DNA from 3 places in the Sphingobium sp. SG1 genome. Region 1 is predicted to be linked to each of the others. Evidence: predicted binding sites of a transcription regulator. Region 1 holds the regulator's gene; each other region holds the start of a gene.
The links. The regulator LexA, encoded in region 1, represses DNA repair genes until DNA is damaged. The targets are predictions, from matches to a motif close to GTTCCNCNCTTGTTCT.

Region 1 (13,379 bases):
GGCGCGGGCGGATACGACGCAATTGTCGCTCTATCCCGGTGAGTTCGGCAAGCGGCTTGATCGATCGCTGCGCCAGCCGCTGGGGCGGATCATCGCGAATGCGGACACGATCGGCGCGCAACTGGAAGGGCCGTTGCGGCCCGATTATGCCGATTATGCCAATGATATCGCGACTGCCGGCCGTCATCTGATGGCGCTGGTCGACGATCTGGCGGATCTGCAGGCGATCGACCGACCCGATTTCGGCGTGATCATCGAGGATGTCGACCTGGCGGACCTGGGCCGGCGGGCCGGCGGCCTGCTGACGGTCAAGGCGTTGGATCGGCACATCAAGATCCATTGCCCGGATGTCGAGCAGATATTGATGGCGAGGGGCGAGTTCCGCCGCGTGCTGCAGATCCTGGTCAATCTGGTCGGCAATGCGGTGCGCTATTCACCCGAGGGATCACAGGTGCGCATCGTCGTCGAGCGCGAGCACCGGCAGGCTCGGGTGCTGGTGATCGACCAGGGTGCGGGCGTGGCGCTGGAGGATCGCGAGAAGATTTTCGACAAGTTCGAGCGGCTGGGACGTGACGATCCGGGCGGCAGCGGGCTTGGCCTCTATATCTCGCGCAAGCTGGCGCGGGCGATGGGCGGCGACATCAGCGTCGGCGGCACGCCGGGCGAGGGTGCGCGCTTCATCCTGACGCTGCCGGTGCTCGACTGACGGATGCGCGATCGCGCTTATATGAGATAAAGAGCGCTTGTTTGTCCGGCCGATGCTGCCCCGATAGGGTGGTGGCATGGACAGATCGCATTGCCTGGCCACCTATGGCACGCTGGCGCCCGGACGGGCCAATCATCATCAACTGGCGCAGCTGCAGGGCCGTTGGCAGGCGGGGCATGTGACCGGCCATCTGGTCGCGCATGGCTGGGCCGCGTCGATGGGCTTTCCCGCCTTCATTCCCGACGAGGGCGGCGCGGCGGTGCCGGTCCAGCTGTTCCGCTCGCCCGACCTGCCGGCGCACTGGGCGCGGCTCGATGCGTTCGAGGGGACGGATTATCGCCGTGCCGCGATCGATGTCGTTACCGATCAGGGGCGGGTGCCAGCCTGGATCTATGTCCATGCAGGGGTAGGCGGCTGAGCCCTAAACGAAAAACGGCGCCCGATGGGGCGCCGTTCCTCTTGTCTCTTGTGACCGCGTCTTAGCGCTTGTCGACGGCGACATAGTCGCGCTGCGTCGGGCCAGTGTAGAGCTGACGCGGACGACCGATCTTCTGCGCTGGGTCCGAAATCATTTCGTTCCACTGCGCGACCCAGCCCACGGTGCGGGCGAGGGCGAAGAGCACGGTGAACATTTCGGTCGGGAAGCCGATCGCCGAGAGGATCACGCCCGAATAGAAGTCGACATTCGGGTAGAGCTTCTTCTCGATGAAGTAGGGATCGTTGAGGGCGATCTGCTCCAGTTCCTTGGCAACGTCGAAGATCGGGTCGTTGACGCCCAGCTTCTCCAGCACGTCCTTCGCGGTCTTCTGCATCACGGTCGCGCGCGGATCGTAATTCTTGTAGACGCGATGGCCAAAGCCCATCAGGCGGAACGGATCGTCCTTGTTCTTGGCGCGGGCGATATATTCCGGAATGCGATCGACGGTGCCGATTTCGCGCAGCATGTTGAGCGCGGCTTCGTTCGCGCCGCCATGCGCCGGGCCCCACAGGCAAGCGATGCCGGCCGCGATGCAGGCGAAGGGATTGGCACCCGACGAACCGGCGAGGCGGACGGTCGAGGTCGACGCGTTCTGCTCATGGTCGGCATGCAGGGTGAAGATTTTGTCCATCGCGTCGACGACGATCGGATCGATCTTATACTCTTCCGCCGGGACCGAGAAGGTCATGTTCAGGAAGTTGGCGGTATAGCTCAGGTCGTTGCGCGGATAGACGAAGGGCTGGCCCACCGAATATTTGTACGCCATCGCAGCGATCGTCGGCATCTTGGCGATCAGGCGGTGGCTCGCAATGCGGCGCTGTTCCGGATCGTTGATGTCGGTCGAGTCATGATAGAAGGCCGACAGGGCGCCGACGACGCCGACCATGATCGCCATCGGGTGGGCGTCACGACGGAAGCCGCGGAAGAAGGCGGTCAGCTGTTCATGCACCATGGTGTGGCGCGTGATGGTGTTGGTGAACTCGGCCAGTTCCTTGGCCGACGGCAGTTCGCCGTTCAGCAGCAGGTAGCAGACTTCCATGAAGCTGGACTGTTCGGCGAGCTGGCCGATCGGATAGCCACGATGCAGCAGCACGCCGGCGTCGCCATCGATATAGGTCAGGCCCGATTCGCAGCTGGCGGTCGAGGTGAAGCCCGGATCGTAGGTGAACATGCCGGTGTTGGCGTAGAGCTTGCGAACGTCGATGACCTGGGGACCGACGGTACCATCCATGATGGCATAGTCCTTGGCCTCTCCGCCAACGGTCAAACTGGCATTATTATCCGACATGTTTTTCTCCTTAACTGCCGTCAACCGGCCACCACGTGCCCCGCAGCGGTCAGTCGCTTCAAGCTTTCCTCTTTCCCCAGAAGGAAGAGGACATCAAAAATACCCGGCGAGACCGTGCGCCCGGTGAGCGCCGCACGAAGCGGCTGTGCCACCTTGCCCAGGCCAAGCCCCGCATCCTCTGCCACGCGGCGTATCACTTCATCGATCGCTTCAACCGTCCAGGACTGGACGGGCTGGAGAGCGTCGGCTGTCTTTTTCAGCAGCTCACGCGCGGGTTCATCTAGCAGAGCAGACGCCTTCTCGTCAAAATCGAGCGGGCAAGATTTGAACAGAAACTCTGCGCCTTCTGCAATTTCGTTAAGCGTCTTGGCCCGCGGCTTGAGCGAAACCATCGCCTGGGTCAAAATATCGCGCTGGGCATCATTCAGTTGCGTATCAAGACGCGACTCAACGCGCGGGGCGACCAGGGCGGCCAGGCGCGCCTCGTCGGCCTCGCGCAGATAATGGCCGTTCAGATTTTCCAGCTTCTTGATGTCGAAGCGCGAGGGCGAACGGCCGACGCCGTCGATATCGAACAGTTCGATGGCGCGTTCGATCGAGATGATCTCCTCGTCCCCATGGCCCCAGCCGAGGCGCAGCAGATAGTTGAGCACCGCTTCGGGCAGCATCCCCATCTCGTCGCGATAGGCGTCGACGCCGAGCGCACCGTGGCGCTTCGACAGCTTCGCGCCGTCCGACCCGTGGATCAGCGGGATATGGCCATAGACCGGTTCTTCCCAACCCATCGCCTTGATGATCGCCAATTGGCGGAAGGCGTTGTTGAGATGATCGTCGCCGCGGATGACATGGGTGACGCCCATGTCATGGTCGTCGACCACAACGGCCAGCATATAGGTAGGGGTGCCGTCCGACCGGAGCAGGATCATGTCGTCTAGCTCGGCATTCTGCACCACGACGCGGCCCTGCACCGCATCCTCGATCACCGTTTCACCGGTCCGAGGGGCCTTGATACGGATGACGAAGGGGGCGCCTTCGGGCGCTTCCTCCGGCGAACGGTCGCGCCAGCGGCCGTCATAGCGCATCGGCTGCTTGGCGGCGCGCTGCTGTTCGCGCAGCTCGGCCAGCTCTTCCTGCGTCGCATAGCAGCGATAGGCATGACCATTGGCGAGCAGCTGATTGGCGACCTCGGCATGGCGCGGGGTGCGCTCGAACTGGAACACGGCGGGCTCATCGCCGCCCAGGTTCAGCCATTCCAGGCCGTCGAAAATGGCTGCCACAGCTTCCTCGGTGGAGCGGGCGCGATCGGTATCCTCGATGCGGAGCAGGAACTTGCCGCCATGATGGCGCGCAAACAGCCAGTTGAACAGCGCGGTGCGGGCGCCGCCAATATGCAGGAAGCCCGTTGGAGACGGGGCGAAACGGGTCACCACCTGCTTGTTCAATCCCGTTGCACTTGCCGTCATATTCGCTGACATTCTTCCTGCCTGATCCATGGATGCGACGCCCCCTAGCATGGCTTTTGAGCCACGACAAACGTCCGTTGGGCGCAGGACGGTGCGTATTGCGCACAATGGATTTGCGCGGATCGAACAATGGCTGGAGGTGGAGCGCGAACAGCTCGCCTTGTGGGTGCCGGTGGCGCTGGGCGCGGGCATTGCCGGCTGGTTCGTGCTGCCGGGGCCGGCACATTGGTTGGCCTGTTGCTGCGGGGCGCTGGGGCTGGCCTGTCTGGCGCTGTTGCTGCCGGTGGGCGCACGATTGCGGCACATGCTGGTGGCGGGCGGCTTGTTGGCTTGTGTTGGTTGCCTGCTGGTCTGGGGTAAGGCGACATGGCTGGGTCAGCCGCCGCTGGCCCGTCCCATATTCGCACAGGTGACCGGCACGGTGACGGCGGTTGCCAAGCTGCCGGCGCAGCAGATGGTGCGGGTGGGGCTGCGGCCGATCGAGGCGCCGGCGCTGCCCGCGGCGATCCGGGTGAATATCGCGGAGGCGGATGTGCCCGAAGGGCTGGGCAAGGGGGCGGTGCTGCGCTTTCGCGTGCGGCTGATGCCGCCCGCGCCGCCGAGCGTGCCGGGGGCGTTCGACTTCGCGCGACGCGCCTATTTCCAGGGGATCGGGGCGACCGGGCGGGCGCTGGCGCCGGTCGAAATGGTGGAGCAGGCGCGCGAGGGGGCGACGCTGCGGGCGCGACTGTTCGATCATATCAGCGGACAGGTGGCGGGCGCACCGGCGGGGATTGCGGTGGCGCTGGCGACCGGCGACCAGGGCGCGATTGCCGAAGCGGATGCGGAGGCGATGCGGCGTAGTGGCCTTGCCCATCTTCTCTCGATCAGCGGGCTGCATGTGACGGCGCTGATCGGGGCGGTGATATTCCTGCTGTTGCGCCTGCTGGCGCTGATCCCGCGCGCGGCGCTGGACTGGCCGCTGATGCTGATCGCGGCGGCCGGGGGCGCGCTGGCGGGGATCGGCTATACGCTGCTGACCGGCGCGGAGGTGCCGACGGTGCGATCCTGCATCGCGGCGCTGCTGGTGCTGGGCGGGCTGGCGCTGGGGCGCGAGGCGATCACCCTGCGGCTAGTGGCGACCGGGGCGCTGGTGGTGCTGGTCTTCTGGCCAGAGGCGCTGATCGGCCCAAGCTTCCAGATGAGCTTTGCCGCCGTGGTCGCGCTGGTGGCGCTGGGCGAGCATCGGCGGTTCAAGGCGTTCGCGATGGCGCGGGACGAGCCTTGGTTGCGCAAGGCCGGGCGGACGGTGGCGGCGATGCTGATGACCGGCCTTGCCATCGAAATGGTGCTGGCGCCGATCGCCCTTTTCCATTTTCACAAGGCAGGTTTGTTGGGCGCGGTGGCCAATCTGGTCGCGATCCCGCTCACCACCTTCGTCATCATGCCGCTGGAGGCGCTGGCGCTGGGCTTCGACCTCGTCGGGCTGGGCGCGCCCTTCTGGTGGCTCACGGCCAAGGCGATCGCGCTGTTGCTAGCGGTGGCGCATGGCGTGGCGGCGAGCCCGATGGCGGTGATGCTGGCGCCGGCGGTGCCGGGCGGGCTGTTCGCGGTCATCCTGGTGGGAGGTCTCTGGTGCCTGCTCTGGCGCAGTCGCTGGCGCTGGCTGGGGCTGGGGCCGGTCGCGATCGGCCTGATCGGCATCGCGTCGCTGGCGCCGCCCGATATCGTGGTGACCGGCGACGGGCGGCATGTCGCGGTGCGGACACCAGCGGGGACGATGGCGCTGCTGCGCGAGGGGGCGGGTGAGTATGTCCGCGACGTGCTGAGCGAGAGCGCGGGCTATGACGGGACGCTGGAGGCGATCGCGAAGATGAAGCAGTCGCGCTGCTCGACTGATCTATGTGCGGTGACGTTGCCACGGGACGGGCGCGACTGGCATTTGCTGGTGACGCGCAATGCGATGCTGGTTGATCGGCCGATATTGGAGCGGGATTGCGCGGCGGCCGATATCGTCATCAGTGACCGGGGCCTGCCTTATTGGTGCCGACCGCGCTGGATGAAGATTGACCGCCGGCTGCTGTCCCGCACCGGCGGCCTGTCGATTAGCCTTGAAAGCGGCAAAGTTCACACCGTCCATCGGCCCGGCGACGCACATCCTTGGATCGTGCGCCGCCGGCCCCGAAAAGCCGGTCAGTTGTAGCGGCGCAGCAGGCCGGCGAGCTTGCCCTGGATGCGGACCTGGCGCGGATCGTAGATTTGCGGTTCATAGGCGGCATTGGCGGGATCGAGCCGAACCCGGCTGCCTTCGCGGCGGAAATATTTGAGCGTCGCTTCGGCGTCGTCGATCAGAGCGACGACGATCTGGCCTTCGCGCGCGACATCGGTGCGCTGGATCAGCGCGAAGTCGCCGTCGAGAATGCCGGCCTCCATCATCGAGTCCCCCGACACTTCGAGCGCATAATGATCGCCCGAGCCGAGCAAGGCGGCGGGGACGGAGAGCATGGTGTGGCTTTCCATCGCCTCGATCGGCACGCCGGCGGCGATGCGGCCGTGCAGCGGGATTTCGATCACGTCATTGGCGGCGGTCGGCAGCAGCACGGCGGGCGCCGATATCTTGGGCGTCGGAATGGCCGGAGCCGGCGCGCGATGCATCGCATCGGGCAGCTTGAGCACTTCGAGCGCGCGGGCGCGGTTGGGCAGGCGGCGGATGAAGCCGCGCTCCTCCAGCGCATTGATCAGCCGGTGGATGCCGGACTTGGAGCGCAGGTCGAGCGCGTCCTTCATCTCCTCGAACGAAGGGGACACGCCGCCTTCTTCCAGCCGGGTCTGAATGAAGCTCAGCAATTCCTGCTGCTTGGGCGTCAACATCGGCGGTCCTCCATGGAACGAATGAAGAACGCATAGGAAACGGAAAGGGGCAAGTCAAGCGCGTTAAGCCATGCGCCGCTTTTGCCGGTCAGGCAGTCAGATAGTCAGGCGGTCAGGGGGATGATGTCGACCATGTCGCCGGCAATGGCGGGGGCTGAACCGGCCGGACGGCGGATCAGGCAGTCGGCCAGCGCCATGGCGGCGGTGGCGGCGCTGTCCTGCGATGTGACGGAGACGATGCCGTCGGCGCCGCGATAGGCGCGCAGATAATCGTCGCGTTCCGCCGTTGGGCCGAGTGGGGCGGCAAGGCGGGCCTGCACGATCGGCGGCAGCGGCGCGCGCGATCCGGCGAGATGGCGCACCAGCGGGCAGAGGAACAGCGTGCCGGTGACGAAGGCGGAGACCGGGTTGCCCGGCAGGCCGAGGAAGGTGGCGTTGCCGAGGCGCCCGGCCATCAGCGGTTTGCCCGGCCGCATCGCGATCTTGTAGAAATCGAGCGTGCCGCCGGCGGCCGCGAAGGCGGGGCGGACATAGTCATGGTCGCCGACCGAGGCGCCGCCGGTCGAGACGATGATATCGGCCTGTGCCGCCTGTTCCAGCGCCTGCGTCATGGCAGCGAGATCGTCGGGCACGATGCCAAGGTCGATCACGTCGCAGGGCAGGGCGGCGAGCAGGGCCGCGAGCATCGGCGCGTTGGACGAGGGGAGATAGCCCGGCGGCGTCGGCGCGCCGGGGGGAACAAGTTCATTGCCGGTCGAGAGCAGGGCGATGCGGGGCCGGGCGCCGACGGGCAGGCTGCCATGGCCGCCAAGGACGGCAAGCGCGATCTGGCCCGGCGTGAGGCGGCTGCCTGCGCTGACCAGCAGCGTGCCGGCGCGGAAATCGGAACCGAGCGGGCGGACATGCCTGCCGGGCGTCAATATGCCGTCATGCGCGGTCAGTTTGTCGCCGGCGCGCGTGGCATTTTCCTGGATCAGGATCGCATCGGCGCCGGCCGGCAAGGGCGCGCCGGTGAAGATGCGGCAAGCCTGGCCCGGTTGCAGGGCCGGGATATCGGCGTCGCCCGCGCTGCTGGTGGCGACCAGCTGCCACGGTCCGGCGCCTTCGGATGCGCGCACGGCATAGCCGTCCATCGCGGAAAGATCGGCCCAGGGCTGGTCGCGGCGCGCGCTGATGTCGGTGGCGAGCCAGCGACCGGCACAGGTGGCGACGGGCACATGTTCGGCCGGCAACGGATCGGCGAGGGCAAGTAGCCGCGCCTGCGCGTCCGCGACCGGCATCAGGTTCATCGGTCGCTGCTCTCCGGCGCGGTCCAGTCGCCCGATTTGCCGCCGCGCTTGGCGAGCAGGCGAACATCGCCGATTATCATGCCCTTATCGAGCGCCTTGGCCATGTCATAGACGGTGAGCAAGGCGGCAGTCGCGGCGGTCAGCGCCTCCATCTCCACCCCGGTCTGGCCGGCGGTGCGCGCGGTTGCGGTGACGGTGACGCCATCGTCGTGGAGGGTAAAGTCGATGGTGACGGCGCTCAGCGGGATCGGATGGCAGAGCGGGATCAGTTCGGCGGTGCGCTTGGCCGCCATGATGCCGGCGACACGGGCGACGGCCAGCACATCCCCCTTCTTGACGAGGCCGGCGGCGATCGCCTGCGCGGCGTCGGCCGCCATGGTGATGCGCCCAGCGGCCACCGCCTCGCGCGCGGTCACGGCCTTGGCCGAGACATCGACCATGCGGGCGGCGCCATCCTCGTCGAGATGGGTGAGGCCGGTCATGCGCCCGTCAGCAGGTTGCGGGTCGCCGCCTCGACATCGGCCTGGCGCATCAGGGTTTCGCCGACCAGGAAGCAGCGCACGCCATGATCGGCCATGGCGGTGAGGTCGGCGTGCGAGCCAAGGCCGCTTTCGGCGACGAAGGTGCAGCCGTCGGGCGCCTTGCCCACCAGTTCATAGGTACGGGCGAAATCGACGCTGAAATCGCGCAGGTCGCGGTTGTTGACGCCGATTAGGCGCGAGCGCAGCTTGAGCGCGCGCTCCAGTTCGGCCTCGTCATGCACCTCGATCAGGGCATCCATGCCAAGGCCAAGCGCAGCGTCCTCAATCTCCTGCATCTGGCCGTCTTCCAGCGCGGCGACGATGATGAGGATCGCGTCGGCGCCGAGCGCGCGGCTTTCGAGGATCTGCCAGGGGTCGACGATGAAATCCTTGCGCAGCACGGGCAGGGCGCAGGCCGAGCGGGCGGCCATCAGATAATCGTCATGGCCTTGGAAATAGGGCTCGTCGGTCAGCACCGAAAGGCAGGCAGCGCCACCGGCGGCATAGGCTTGCGCATGGGCCGGCGGATCGAAATCGGCGCGGATCAGCCCCTTGGACGGGCTGGCCTTCTTCACCTCGGCGATCAGGCCGAAGCCCGAGCGGGCGGCATCGTCCAGCGCCTTGCGGAAGCCGCGCGGCGGGGTCTGCTCGCTGGCGCGGGCGTGGAGCGACGCGATCGTTGTCGCGGCCTTGCGGCGGGCGACGTCCTCGCGCTTGAAATCGCAGATTTCGATGAGCTTGTTGGTCATTGATAGGCAATCCAGCAATTGAGGAGCGCGTTGGCAAGGCCGTTGTCGATCGCCTCGGCGGCCTGTTCGACGCCTTCCTGGAAATCATGGGCAGCGTCAGCCACCACCAAAGCGGCGGCGGCGTTGAGCAGCACGGCGTCGCGATAGGCGCCGGCCTCACCCCGGAGCAGGGCGCGAAGAGCCGCGGCATTATGGGCCGGGTCGCCGCCGCGAATGGCAGTGACGGGATGGGTCGAGAGGCCGAGGTCCGCGGCGGTCAGGCGGCGCATCGCGACCACGCCGTCGGCCGTCACCTCGGCAATGTCGTTGCCGCCGGCGAGCGAGAGTTCGTCGAGGCCCTCGTCGCCCGACACGATCATCGCATGGGTGGCGCCCAGCTGGCCCAGTGCGTCGGCATAGATGGGGACATAGGCGGGGCGAGCGATGCCGGCGAGCTGGCGACGGACATTGGCGGGATTGGCGAGCGGCCCCATCAGGTTGAAGATGGTGCGTTCGCCGATCGACCGGCGGATCGGGCCGAGACGCTTGAGCGCAGGATGATAATTTTGCGCGAACAGGAAGCAGATGCCCAGATCCTTGAGCGTCGCTTCCGCCGTGGCGGCGGCGCGATCAAGATCAAGGCCGAGCGCTTCGAGCGTGTCGGCGGCCCCCGCCTTGGACGAGGCGGCACGATTGCCATGCTTGGCGACCGGCACGCCGGCGGCCGCGACCACCAGGCTGACGGCGGTCGAGACGTTGAGCGTGTGATGGCCGTCGCCGCCGGTGCCACAAACGTCGATCGTGCCTTCGGGGGCATCGACCGGGATCATCCGGGCGCGCATCGCACGGGCGGCGGCGGCGATTTCCGTCGCAGTCTCGCCGCGCCGTGCCATGGTGACGAGGAAGCCGGCGATCGCCTCGTCCGACAGGTCGGCGTCGAACAGCAGGTCGAAGGCGCGGGCGGCTTCGTCGGCGGCCAGGGGCGCGCTGGGATCGGGCAACAGGGTCATGGGCCAAGCCTTTAGTCCCGGCCACGCGCGAAAGTCGAGGGCGACATGCTATTTGCCCGCCAATTGGAATTTTGTTGCGTGGTCCGGCAATTGGCTTGACGCGGGCACCAAAGGGGCGTTGTCGGGAAAACCATGCGCCGATCCTGGTCGACCCTGTTCTGGAGCCTTGCCATCCGCCAGCGCCGCCGGCTGCGCGAGAGCGAGGCGGCCTTCATCCTGCTCGCCATACTGGCGGGCGTGGCGGCGGGGCTGATCACCAACCTGTTGCAGCTGATGGCGCATGGCATTCAGGAACTGCTCTATGGCGTCAGCATCAACCGGCTGAGCGCGTTGGGCGAGATCCGCCATCCCTGGCGATTGCTCGGCCTGCCGCTGGGCGGGCTGGCGCTGGTGCTGCTGGCGCGGCTGCTGCGCCGGCGGCAACGGCCGCTGATCGACGTGGTGGAGGCCAATGCCCTGCATGGCGGGCGCATCCCGATGGCCGACAATCTGGTGATTGCCGGGCAGACGGTCTTGTCGAACGGAGCGGGCGCCTCGGTCGGGCTGGAGGCGGCCTATGCGCAGATGGGGGGCGGCGTCGCGTCGCTGCTGGGCCAATGGCTAAAGCTGCGGCGCAATGATCTGCGCACTTTGGTCGGCGCGGGTGCGGGGGCAGGGGTTGGCGCGGCCTTCGGCGCGCCGCTGGCCGGCGCCTTCTATGCGTTCGAGATCGTGATCGGCCATTATACGCCGGCCGCGATCGCGCCGGTCGTGGCGGCGGCCTTGAGCGCGGCGTTCGTGACCCGCGCGCTGGGCGTCGAGCCCTGGCTGATCGCGACCACGGCGGACCGGATATTGGGGACGGCGGACTATCTTCTCTATGCGCTGCTTGGCCTGCTGTGCGCGGGGCTGGGCATCCTCATCATGCGGATGGTGACCTTTGCCGAGCTGCGGGTGCAGGGCTGGACCTGGCCGGGGCGGTGGCGGCCGCTGATCGGTGGCGTGCTGCTGATGCCGCTCGCCTGGTTGACGCCGCAGACCTTGTCGGCCGGGCATGGCGCCTTGCACCTCAACCTCATCCTGCTGCCCGACTGGACCGTGCTGCTGATGATCCTATGCCTCAAGATCGCGGCGTCGGTGATCTCGCTCAGCTTCGGCTTTCGCGGTGGGCTGTTCTTTGCGTCATTGTTCCTGGGATCGCTGGCGGGGCAGATTTTCGCGCAGATCGTCGACCTCATCGGGATCGGCTGGTCGCTCGACCCCAATGATGCGGCGCTGGTGGGGATGGCGGCGCTGAGCGTCGCGATCGTCGGCGGGCCGATGACGCTGGGGCTGCTGATGCTGGAGACGACGCATGATTTCCAGCTGATGGGCGTGGTGCTGACTGCGTCGCTGCTGTCGAGCGCGGTGACGCGGGAAATGTTCGGCTATTCCTTCTCCACCTGGCGGCTGCATCTGCGCGGATCGACCATCCGCAGCCCGCGCGACATTGGCTGGGTGATGAACCTGACCGCCGGGCGGATGATGCGGCGGGACTGGGTGTCGGTGCCCGACACGATGAGCGTCGGCCAGTTTCGTGCGCTCGTGCCGCTGGGGTCGGCGAGCAAGGCGATCATGATCGACGGCGCCGGCGGCTATCGCGGTATCGTGCCGACGGCGGCGGCCTATCGCCCCGAACTGGCGGAGGATGCGCCGATCGCGCCGCTGGCAATAATGGCCGATATCTCGCTGCGGGCCGATGCGGATATCCGCGCGATCCTGCCCTTGTTCGACAAGGCGGCGGCGGACGAACTGGCGGTGGTCGATGAAAGCGGGCTGGTGCTGGGCGTGCTGACCGAGAAACATGCGCGGCGGCGCTATTTCGAGGAGATTGAGAGTTCGCAGCGGGCGCTGTTCGGCGAGGGATAGATGGGCAGGCCGGCGCGGGGTTGCATTGGCGGGGTAGGGCTGTAGAAGGCCCCCATTCGCATGGACCCGGTGAAATTCCGGGTGGCTATTCCGGCCGCCGATCCGCCGGACAACATCACACATGATTATCGATACCGCGCCCGGAGCTGGTGCCATGTGACCTGATGTGGATTTTCGACATGACCCAATTTTTCAGCCGCTATCGCCGCCAATGGTTCAGCGACGCCCGGACGGCGCGGCATGACATCATGGCCGGCATCGTCGTCGCACTCGCCCTGATCCCCGAAGCGATCGGCTTTTCCATCATCGCCGGGGTCGATCCGCGCGTCGGCCTCTATGCCTCGGTGGCGATCGCCATCACCATCGCGCTGATCGGCGGGCGGCCGGGGATGATCTCCGCCGCGACTGCCGCCGTCGCCGTGCTGGTCGGGCCGCTGGTGCGCGAGCATGGCGTCGAATATCTGTTTGCCGCGACGATCCTGATGGGAGTGGTGCAGATCATCGCCGGGCTGCTGCGGCTGGACCTGCTGATGCAGTTCGTGTCGCGATCGGTGATCACCGGCTTCGTCAATGCGCTGGCGATCCTGATCTTCATGGCGCAACTGCCGCAACTCACCAACGTCGGTTGGCAGACCTATGCGATGGTGCTGGGTGGCCTCGCCATCATCTATCTCTTCCCCCGGATCACCAAGGCGGTGCCGGCGCCGCTGGTGGCGATCGCGCTGCTGAGCGCGCTGTCGATCGGCCTGGGCCTGCCGGTCCATACCGTTGGCGACATGGGGCGGCTACCTGAGGGGCTACCGAGCCTTGCTTTGCCGCAGGTGCCGCTGACCTGGGACACGCTGCGCATCATCCTGCCCTATTCGGTGACGATGGCGGCGGTCGGCCTGCTCGAATCGCTTCTGACTGCGCAGATCGTCGACGATATGACCGACACCGACAGCGACAAGCAGCGCGAATGCATGGGGCAGGGCGGGGCGAATATCGTTGCGTCCCTGTTCGGCGGCATGGGCGGCTGCGCGATGATCGGCCAGTCGGTGATCAACGTCACGTCCGGCGGACGCGGGCGGCTGTCGACCTTCGTCGCCGGCGCCTTCCTGCTGTTCCTGCTGGCCGTGCTGGGGGCATGGGTCGGGCGCATCCCGATGCCGGCGCTGGT
Region 2 (3,351 bases), on a different contig from region 1:
TCCACATGTTCGGGCGGCAATTCGCCGACGAAGCGGGAGGGGATGCTACTGGTCCACTGGCCATAGATGCGGCGGTTGGCGGCGTGAAGAATGGTGCAGCGCTTGCGCGCGCGGGTGATCGCCACATAGGCGAGGCGCCGTTCCTCCTCCAGACTGTTGAGCCCGCCTTCGTCCAGCGCGCGCTGCGAGGGGAAGATGCCTTCCTCCCAGCCGGCGAGGAAGACATTGTCGAATTCCAGGCCCTTGGCGGCGTGGATGGTCATGATGGTGAGCTTCTGCTCATCCTGCTGCGCCTCATTGTCCATGACCAGGCTGACATGTTCGAGGAAGGCGCCCAGCGTCTCATATTCCTCCATCGCGCGGCTGAGTTCGCTCAGATTTTCGAGGCGCCCGGCGCTCTCGGTCGAGCGTTCGGCCTGGAGCGTGGTGGTATAGCCGCTTTCGTCCAGGATCTGGCGCGCCAGTTCGGCATGGGGCAGTTGTGCGGCGCGATCGCGCCAGCGGGCGAGGTCGCCGATGAAGGCGCCGAGCGAACGGCGCGCCTGGGGCGTCAGTTCGTCGGTGTCGAGGATGCGCGCGGCGGCAAGGGCGAGGGGAATGCCCTCCGCGCGCGCCAGACGGTGCAGCTTCTCGACCGCCTTGTCGCCCAGGCCGCGCTTCGGCACGTTGACGATGCGTTCGAAGGCCAGGTCGTCGGCCGGCTGGTTGACGAGGCGCAGATAGGCGAGCGCATCGCGGATTTCGGCGCGCTCATAGAAGCGGAAGCCGCCGACGATGCGATAGGGCAGGCCGATCTGGATGAAGCGGTCTTCGAATTCGCGGGTCTGGTGCTGGGCGCGGACGAGGATAGCAACCTCGTCCAGCGATCCACCGGCGCGGGCGATCGCCTCGATCTCGTCGCCGACGCGGCGGGCTTCCTCCGGCCCGTCCCACACGCCGAGCACGCGCACCTTCTCGCCGACGTCGATGTCGGTCCACAATGTCTTGCCCAGGCGATTGCCATTTTCCGCGATCACCCCGGAGGCGGCGCCCAGGATATGCGGGGTGGAGCGGTAATTCTGTTCCAGGCGGACGATCACGGCGCCCGGAAAATCCTTTTCGAACCGCAGGATATTGGCGACTTCTGCGCCACGCCATGAATAGATGGACTGGTCGTCGTCACCGACGCAGCAGATATTCTTGCGGGTCTGGGCGAGCAGCCGCAGCCAGAGATATTGGCTGCTATTGGTGTCCTGATACTCGTCCACCATGATATATTTGAAGCGCTGCTGATATTGCTCCAGCACGTCGCGATGGCGCTTCAAGATGGTGAGAGAGTGGAGTAGCAAGTCACCGAAATCACAGGCATTCACTTCACGCAGACGAGCCTGGTAGGCGGCATAGAGCTTCTGACCCTTGCCATGGGCATAGCCCTCTGCCTCGCCGGCGCCGACTTCTTCCGGGGTGAGGCCCTTGTTCTTCCACTGGTCGATCAGGCCGGCGAGTTGACGCGCGGGCCAGCGCTTCTCGTCAATTCCCTCCGCCTGGATCAGCTGCTTCATCAGGCGCAACTGGTCATCGGTGTCGAGGATGGTGAAATTGGACTGGAGACCCACCAGTTCGGCATGGCGGCGCAGCATCTTGGCGGCGATCGCGTGGAAGGTGCCGAGCCAGGGCATGCCCTCGACCGCCGGGCCGATCATCCGGCCGACGCGCTCGCGCATTTCCCGTGCCGCCTTGTTGGTGAAGGTCACGGCCAGGATTTCCGAGGGCCAGGCGCGCTGGGTCGCGACCAGATGGGCGAGGCGGGCGGTAAGCGCTGCGGTCTTGCCCGTGCCCGCGCCGGCCAGCACCAGCACCGGTCCCTCCGTGGTCAGCACCGCTTCGCGCTGCGGTTCGTTGAGGCCCTTCAGATAGGGCGGGTCATTGGGAGAGGGGGCAGGCACGGTCATGGGCGATCAACTAGGGATGGGCGGTTGCGGGGGCAAGGGCAGATGGCCTTGCAGCGGGACGCAATCTATGAGAACAAAAAGGGAATCACGCAAGATGCGAATGGAGCAAGATGATGGTGACGGGGCGGTGCCAGTGCGGGGCGATCCATTATGCGGCGGAGGGCGAGCCGGTTTACAGCGCGCTGTGCCATTGCAGCGATTGCCGGATGAGCGCGGGCGCGCCGATGGTCGGCTGGGCGCTGTTCGCGCATGACAAGGTGACGATAGAGGGCGATCCGGTCACCTATCAGTCGTCGGACAATGCGACCCGCCATTTCTGTGGCACTTGTGGCACCGGGCTGTTCTACACCAACCCGACGGTCTTTCCCGGCATGATCGACATCCAGAGCGCGACGTTGGACGACCAGAGCGCCTTTCCGCCGGCGGTGCATATCCAATATGCCGAGGCGGCGCCGTGGATGGCGGCGGCGCATGACCTGCCCCGGTTCGATCGATACCCGTCGGACTGAGCGTGCGGCCGGCGTCAGCGGCGGCACGGTTCGTCGCTGACGCGGAACAGGGAGGCGGGGCGGCCGGTTTCTCCCTTGCTCGGGGCAAGGAGTAGAAGGACGAACCCGATGAAGATCATCATGATCGCCGGCTTTGCTGCCCTGTCGATGGCGGCGCTGCCCGGTCAGGCCGGGGCGCAGGCGATGTCGCCGCCGGCCCAGAACCAGGATCCCAATGCGGCCCAGCCGACCGGCGCGGTGCCGGCCGAGACGGGCATGGTGCCGGCGCCGGCGGACGTGCCGCGCGATCCGGCTGCGCCTGTGGGCACGGCGGCCAATCCTGTGACGGTGGGCGGCAACATGACGCCGCCGCCGACCGAGGCGAAGGCTTATCCGGTCTGCGGCAAGGGCGTGCAGGACGGTTGCGTCAATCCGGGCGAGGCGAAGAAGAGGATGCGCAGGCCGGGCTGAGATCCGGTTTGGGGTCGGTCGATGTCGGGCCGGGCAGGGCGGCGATGAGCGCTGCGAGGCCGGTCCGGTCACGCGCCGCGTCGGCCAGGCTATAGCCGTCCAGCACCGTCAGGAAAGCACCGACCGCCTGCGCCAATATGCCCGACAGGCCGCAGGCGGGACGGATCGCGCAGGCCGCGCAATCGGCCATCGCCATGTCCGGCTCGCTATGGCGTACGACCGCGCCGATGCGGATATCGGCAGGGTCGGCGGCAAGGGTGAAGCCGCCGCCGCGACCACGCTGGGTGCGGATGAAGCCACCCTGGCCCAGACCATGCACCACCTTCATCAGATGATTGCGCGACAGGCCATAGGCATCGGCAATTTCCGGGATCGTCGCCCGTCCACCCGGCACGGCGGCGAGATGGATCAGCACGCGCAGCGCATAATCGGTGTGGCGGGTCAATTGCATCGCGCCCTCC
Region 3 (3,351 bases), on a different contig from region 1:
CGGCGGTGGCGCAGACGCAGGTCGGCGCCGAGCAGACGGCGGCGCTGCGGGTCGAGGCGGACGGGATCGGCGCGGTCATCACCCTGATCGACGATATTGCGCGGGCGACCAGCATGCTGGCGCTCAATGCCAGCATCGAGGCGGCACGGGCCGGCGAGGCGGGGCAGGGCTTTGCCGTGGTGGCGCGCGAGGTCAAGCTGCTGGCGAGCCAGACGCGTGAGGCGGCGGCCGAGATCGGCCAGCGCATCGGCCATGTCCGGCTGGCGGTGGAGACGGTGGCGCAGGGGCATCTGCACATGGACGCGGCGATGGCGACCGCGAACGAGGTGTCGGCATCGGTTTTTTCGGCGGTGGCGCGCCATGGTGCCTTCAGCCGGTCGATCGCCGCCAGCCTGTCGGAAGCCGGATCATCGAGCGACCATATCCGCCAGAGCGCGCGCCAGATCAGCGACAATGCGAGCGCGGCGGCGGCAGGCGCCCATGATATCGGCGTCGCGGCGGGGCAACTGGCGACGGTCGCGCACCGGCTGGACGATCGGGCGAGCCGGTTCCTGCAGGCGATCCAGGCAGGCTGAACCGCACAAAGCCTCTGGTAACGGCGCAAAAAGCAGCTAGTCTTGCACCCAATGGGTCCGGCACGGGCCGAAAATGGGAGAGAAGATCATGCTCGTCATGTTCGTCGGCGTCGATCGCACCGAAACCGCGGTCAACCCTACCCAGGTGACCTTCGTCTCATCCGTGACCGACGGCACCCGCATCCGCTTTGGCGAAGGCCGCAGCGTCACCGTGACCGAACCGATCGCCGAAGTGCTGGATTCGCTTAACCGCGCCCTGCGGCCGCACGAATAGCGGTCTTTTCCCTCTTCCCCTCCGTTGCGCCTGCATGGCGACAGCCCTGTCGTGCGCACGACAGGTAAAAGGCCCGCCGCGCCTTCGCGCAACGGGCCTTTTCAGAGCGTGAAGCCAGAGGTGGACGAAAGGCAGGATCAGGCGCCCGGTTGATCCGGTCGGGCGCGGTCGTCCTGCTTAGTCGTCATCCCCCGCTTCGGGTCCGGCCATCATCCCTTCGGCGACTTCCTCGGTCTTGCCGCGGATCGCCTTTTCCAGGCGGTCTGCCATTTCGGGATTTTCCTTGAGGAAGGTCTTGGCGTTCTCGCGACCCTGGCCGATGCGGACCGAGTCATAGGAGAACCAGGAGCCCGACTTCTCGACCAGCCCGGCCTTGACGCCGATGTCGAGCATTTCGCCGATCTTGGAAATGCCCTCGCCATACATGATGTCGAATTCGACCTGCTTGAAGGGCGGGGCGACCTTGTTCTTCACCACCTTCACGCGGGTCGCGTTACCGACGATATCGTCGCGATCCTTGATCTGGCCGGTGCGACGGATGTCGAGACGGACCGAGGCGTAGAATTTGAGCGCGTTGCCGCCGGTGGTGGTTTCCGGATTGCCGTACATCACGCCGATCTTCATGCGCACCTGGTTGATGAAGATCACCATGCACTTGGAGCGGGCGATCGACCCGGTCAGCTTGCGCAGCGCCTGGGACATGAGGCGCGCCTGCAGGCCGACATGGCTGTCGCCCATCTCGCCCTCGATCTCGGCGCGCGGCACCAGCGCGGCGACCGAGTCGACGACGAGGATGTCGATGGCGTTGGAACGGACCAGCGTGTCGACGATTTCCAGCGCCTGTTCGCCGGTGTCGGGCTGCGACACGATCAGTTCGTCAATGTCGACGCCCAGCTTCTTGGCATAGATGGGGTCGAGCGCATGTTCCGCGTCGACGAAGGCGGCGGTGCCGCCGGCCTTCTGGGCTTCGGCGATCGCATGCAGCGTCAGCGTGGTCTTGCCCGAGCTTTCGGGGCCGTAAATCTCGATGATGCGGCCCTTGGGCAGGCCGCCGATGCCGAGTGCGATGTCGAGGCCGAGCGAGCCGGTCGAGATCGATTCAATCTCGATCTTCTCACGGCTGCCGAGCTTCATCGCGCTGCCCTTGCCGAAGGCGCGATCAATCTGGGCGAGCGCCGCCTCCAATGCTTTCTGTCTGTCCATTGTGCCTGTCTTCTTGGAATCGATGAGTGAGAGCATAGCGGTCATCGGCCTATCCCCTGTCAAGCGGATCGCGTCGAGTCACTCGGCGCCTGCCAATGATGTATCCTGTTTGTTCCTGCGGAACAAGAGGGGAACGGAAATTTCCTATCCTGCCTATTCAGTCGGCGAGAATCTTCTCCAGCGCGCGCTCCACGGCGCCGATGGTGAAGGGCTTGGCCAGCGTCGGCCGATCGGCATGACCCTGCGGCAGATCATCCGCCATGCCGCCGGTGGCGAACAGGAAGGGGATCGACTGCTGGGCCAATATGTCGGCGACCGGCCAGCTTTTTTCACCCTGGAGATTGCAGTCGAGCAGGGCGGCGTCGAACCCGCCCTCGCGCGCCAGGGCGCACGCCTCGTCCACCGACGCGGCGGTCGCGTGGAGGCGATAGCCGAGCGCGTCGAGATAATCTTCCAGCATCATGCCGATCATCGCTTCATCCTCGACGATGAGGATGGACTTGCCGTCAGCCATGCGCCCTTGTCCCTTGTGCTTGCTTCCCATCGCTAGCCAAAGGGGCAGGCGATGCCCAGCATAATCGTTTGCCGGCGGGCAAGTTCATTCCGCCGCCGGTCGCATCGCCAGCGCGTCGCGCGCCGCTTCGGCCAACTGGTTGACGGAAAAGGGCTTGGGCAGGAAGGCGACATTGGCGATGTCGATCGACTTGCGCAGTTGCTCCTCGGCATAGCCGGACATGAACAGCACGGGGAGGTCGGGGAAACTGCGCCGCGCCTGCGCCACCATCGCCGGGCCATCCATATTGGGCATCACCACGTCGGAGATCAGCAGGTCGATCTTCTCGCCGCCGCCCAGCACTTCCAACCCCTGTTCGCCGTCGCTGGCGGTCAGCACCTTGTAGCCCTGGCGGGTGAGGGCGCGTTCGGCCACGGCGCGGACCATATCCTCATCCTCGACCAGCAGCACTGTGCCGGTGCCCCAGGTTTCGCTGCGCTTGATCGGCGTCTTGGGCTTGGCCTGCTCGATGTCGCCGCCGGCATAGACCGGCAGATAGATGACGAAGCTGGCGCCCCGGCCCAGTTCGGATTCGGCGAAGATATAGCCGCCCGACTGCTTGACGATGCCATAGACGGTGGAAAGGCCAAGGCCCGTGCCCTTGCCCAGTTCCTTGGTGGTGAAGAAGGGTTCGAAGATCTTGGACAAGATGTCGGGCGGGATGCCCAGGCCCGTGTCGGACACGCGCAGCGCGGTATAGTCGCTGATCGGCAGAATTTGCTGCCGCATCTCGCGCACGCGGTTCG

Region 2: the regulator LexA is predicted to act here: its motif matches at 2,002-2,017, upstream of AC0KVN_RS25645 (ATP-dependent helicase).
Region 3: the regulator LexA is predicted to act here: its motif matches at 2,172-2,187, upstream of recA (recombinase RecA).

Annotation. Positions count from the first base shown of each region.
Region 1 is NZ_JBVVOJ010000015.1:44,197-57,575, reverse strand. It holds gene AC0KVN_RS22520 (sensor histidine kinase) at 1-706, shown strand, start outside; gene AC0KVN_RS22515 (gamma-glutamylcyclotransferase family protein) at 783-1,124, shown strand; gene AC0KVN_RS22510 (citrate synthase) at 1,186-2,472, opposite strand; gene gltX (glutamate--tRNA ligase) at 2,493-3,935, opposite strand; gene AC0KVN_RS22500 (ComEC/Rec2 family competence protein) at 3,985-6,117, shown strand; gene lexA (transcriptional repressor LexA) at 6,108-6,785, opposite strand; gene AC0KVN_RS22490 (molybdopterin molybdotransferase MoeA) at 6,890-8,074, opposite strand; gene moaC (cyclic pyranopterin monophosphate synthase MoaC) at 8,071-8,556, opposite strand; gene trpC (indole-3-glycerol phosphate synthase TrpC) at 8,553-9,344, opposite strand; gene trpD (anthranilate phosphoribosyltransferase) at 9,341-10,333, opposite strand; gene AC0KVN_RS22470 (chloride channel protein) at 10,466-12,220, shown strand; sul1 at 12,280-12,335, shown strand; gene AC0KVN_RS22465 (SulP family inorganic anion transporter) at 12,400-13,379, shown strand, end outside.
Region 2 is NZ_JBVVOJ010000027.1:1,446-4,796, forward strand. It holds gene AC0KVN_RS25645 (ATP-dependent helicase) at 1-1,931, opposite strand, end outside; gene AC0KVN_RS25650 (GFA family protein) at 2,045-2,440, shown strand; gene AC0KVN_RS25655 (hypothetical protein) at 2,549-2,890, shown strand; gene AC0KVN_RS25660 (Rrf2 family transcriptional regulator) at 2,847-3,341, opposite strand.
Region 3 is NZ_JBVVOJ010000004.1:45,636-48,986, forward strand. It holds gene AC0KVN_RS10920 (methyl-accepting chemotaxis protein) at 1-575, shown strand, start outside; gene AC0KVN_RS10925 (hypothetical protein) at 664-849, shown strand; gene recA (recombinase RecA) at 1,027-2,097, opposite strand; gene AC0KVN_RS10935 (response regulator) at 2,210-2,566, opposite strand; gene AC0KVN_RS10940 (hybrid sensor histidine kinase/response regulator) at 2,651-3,351, opposite strand, start outside.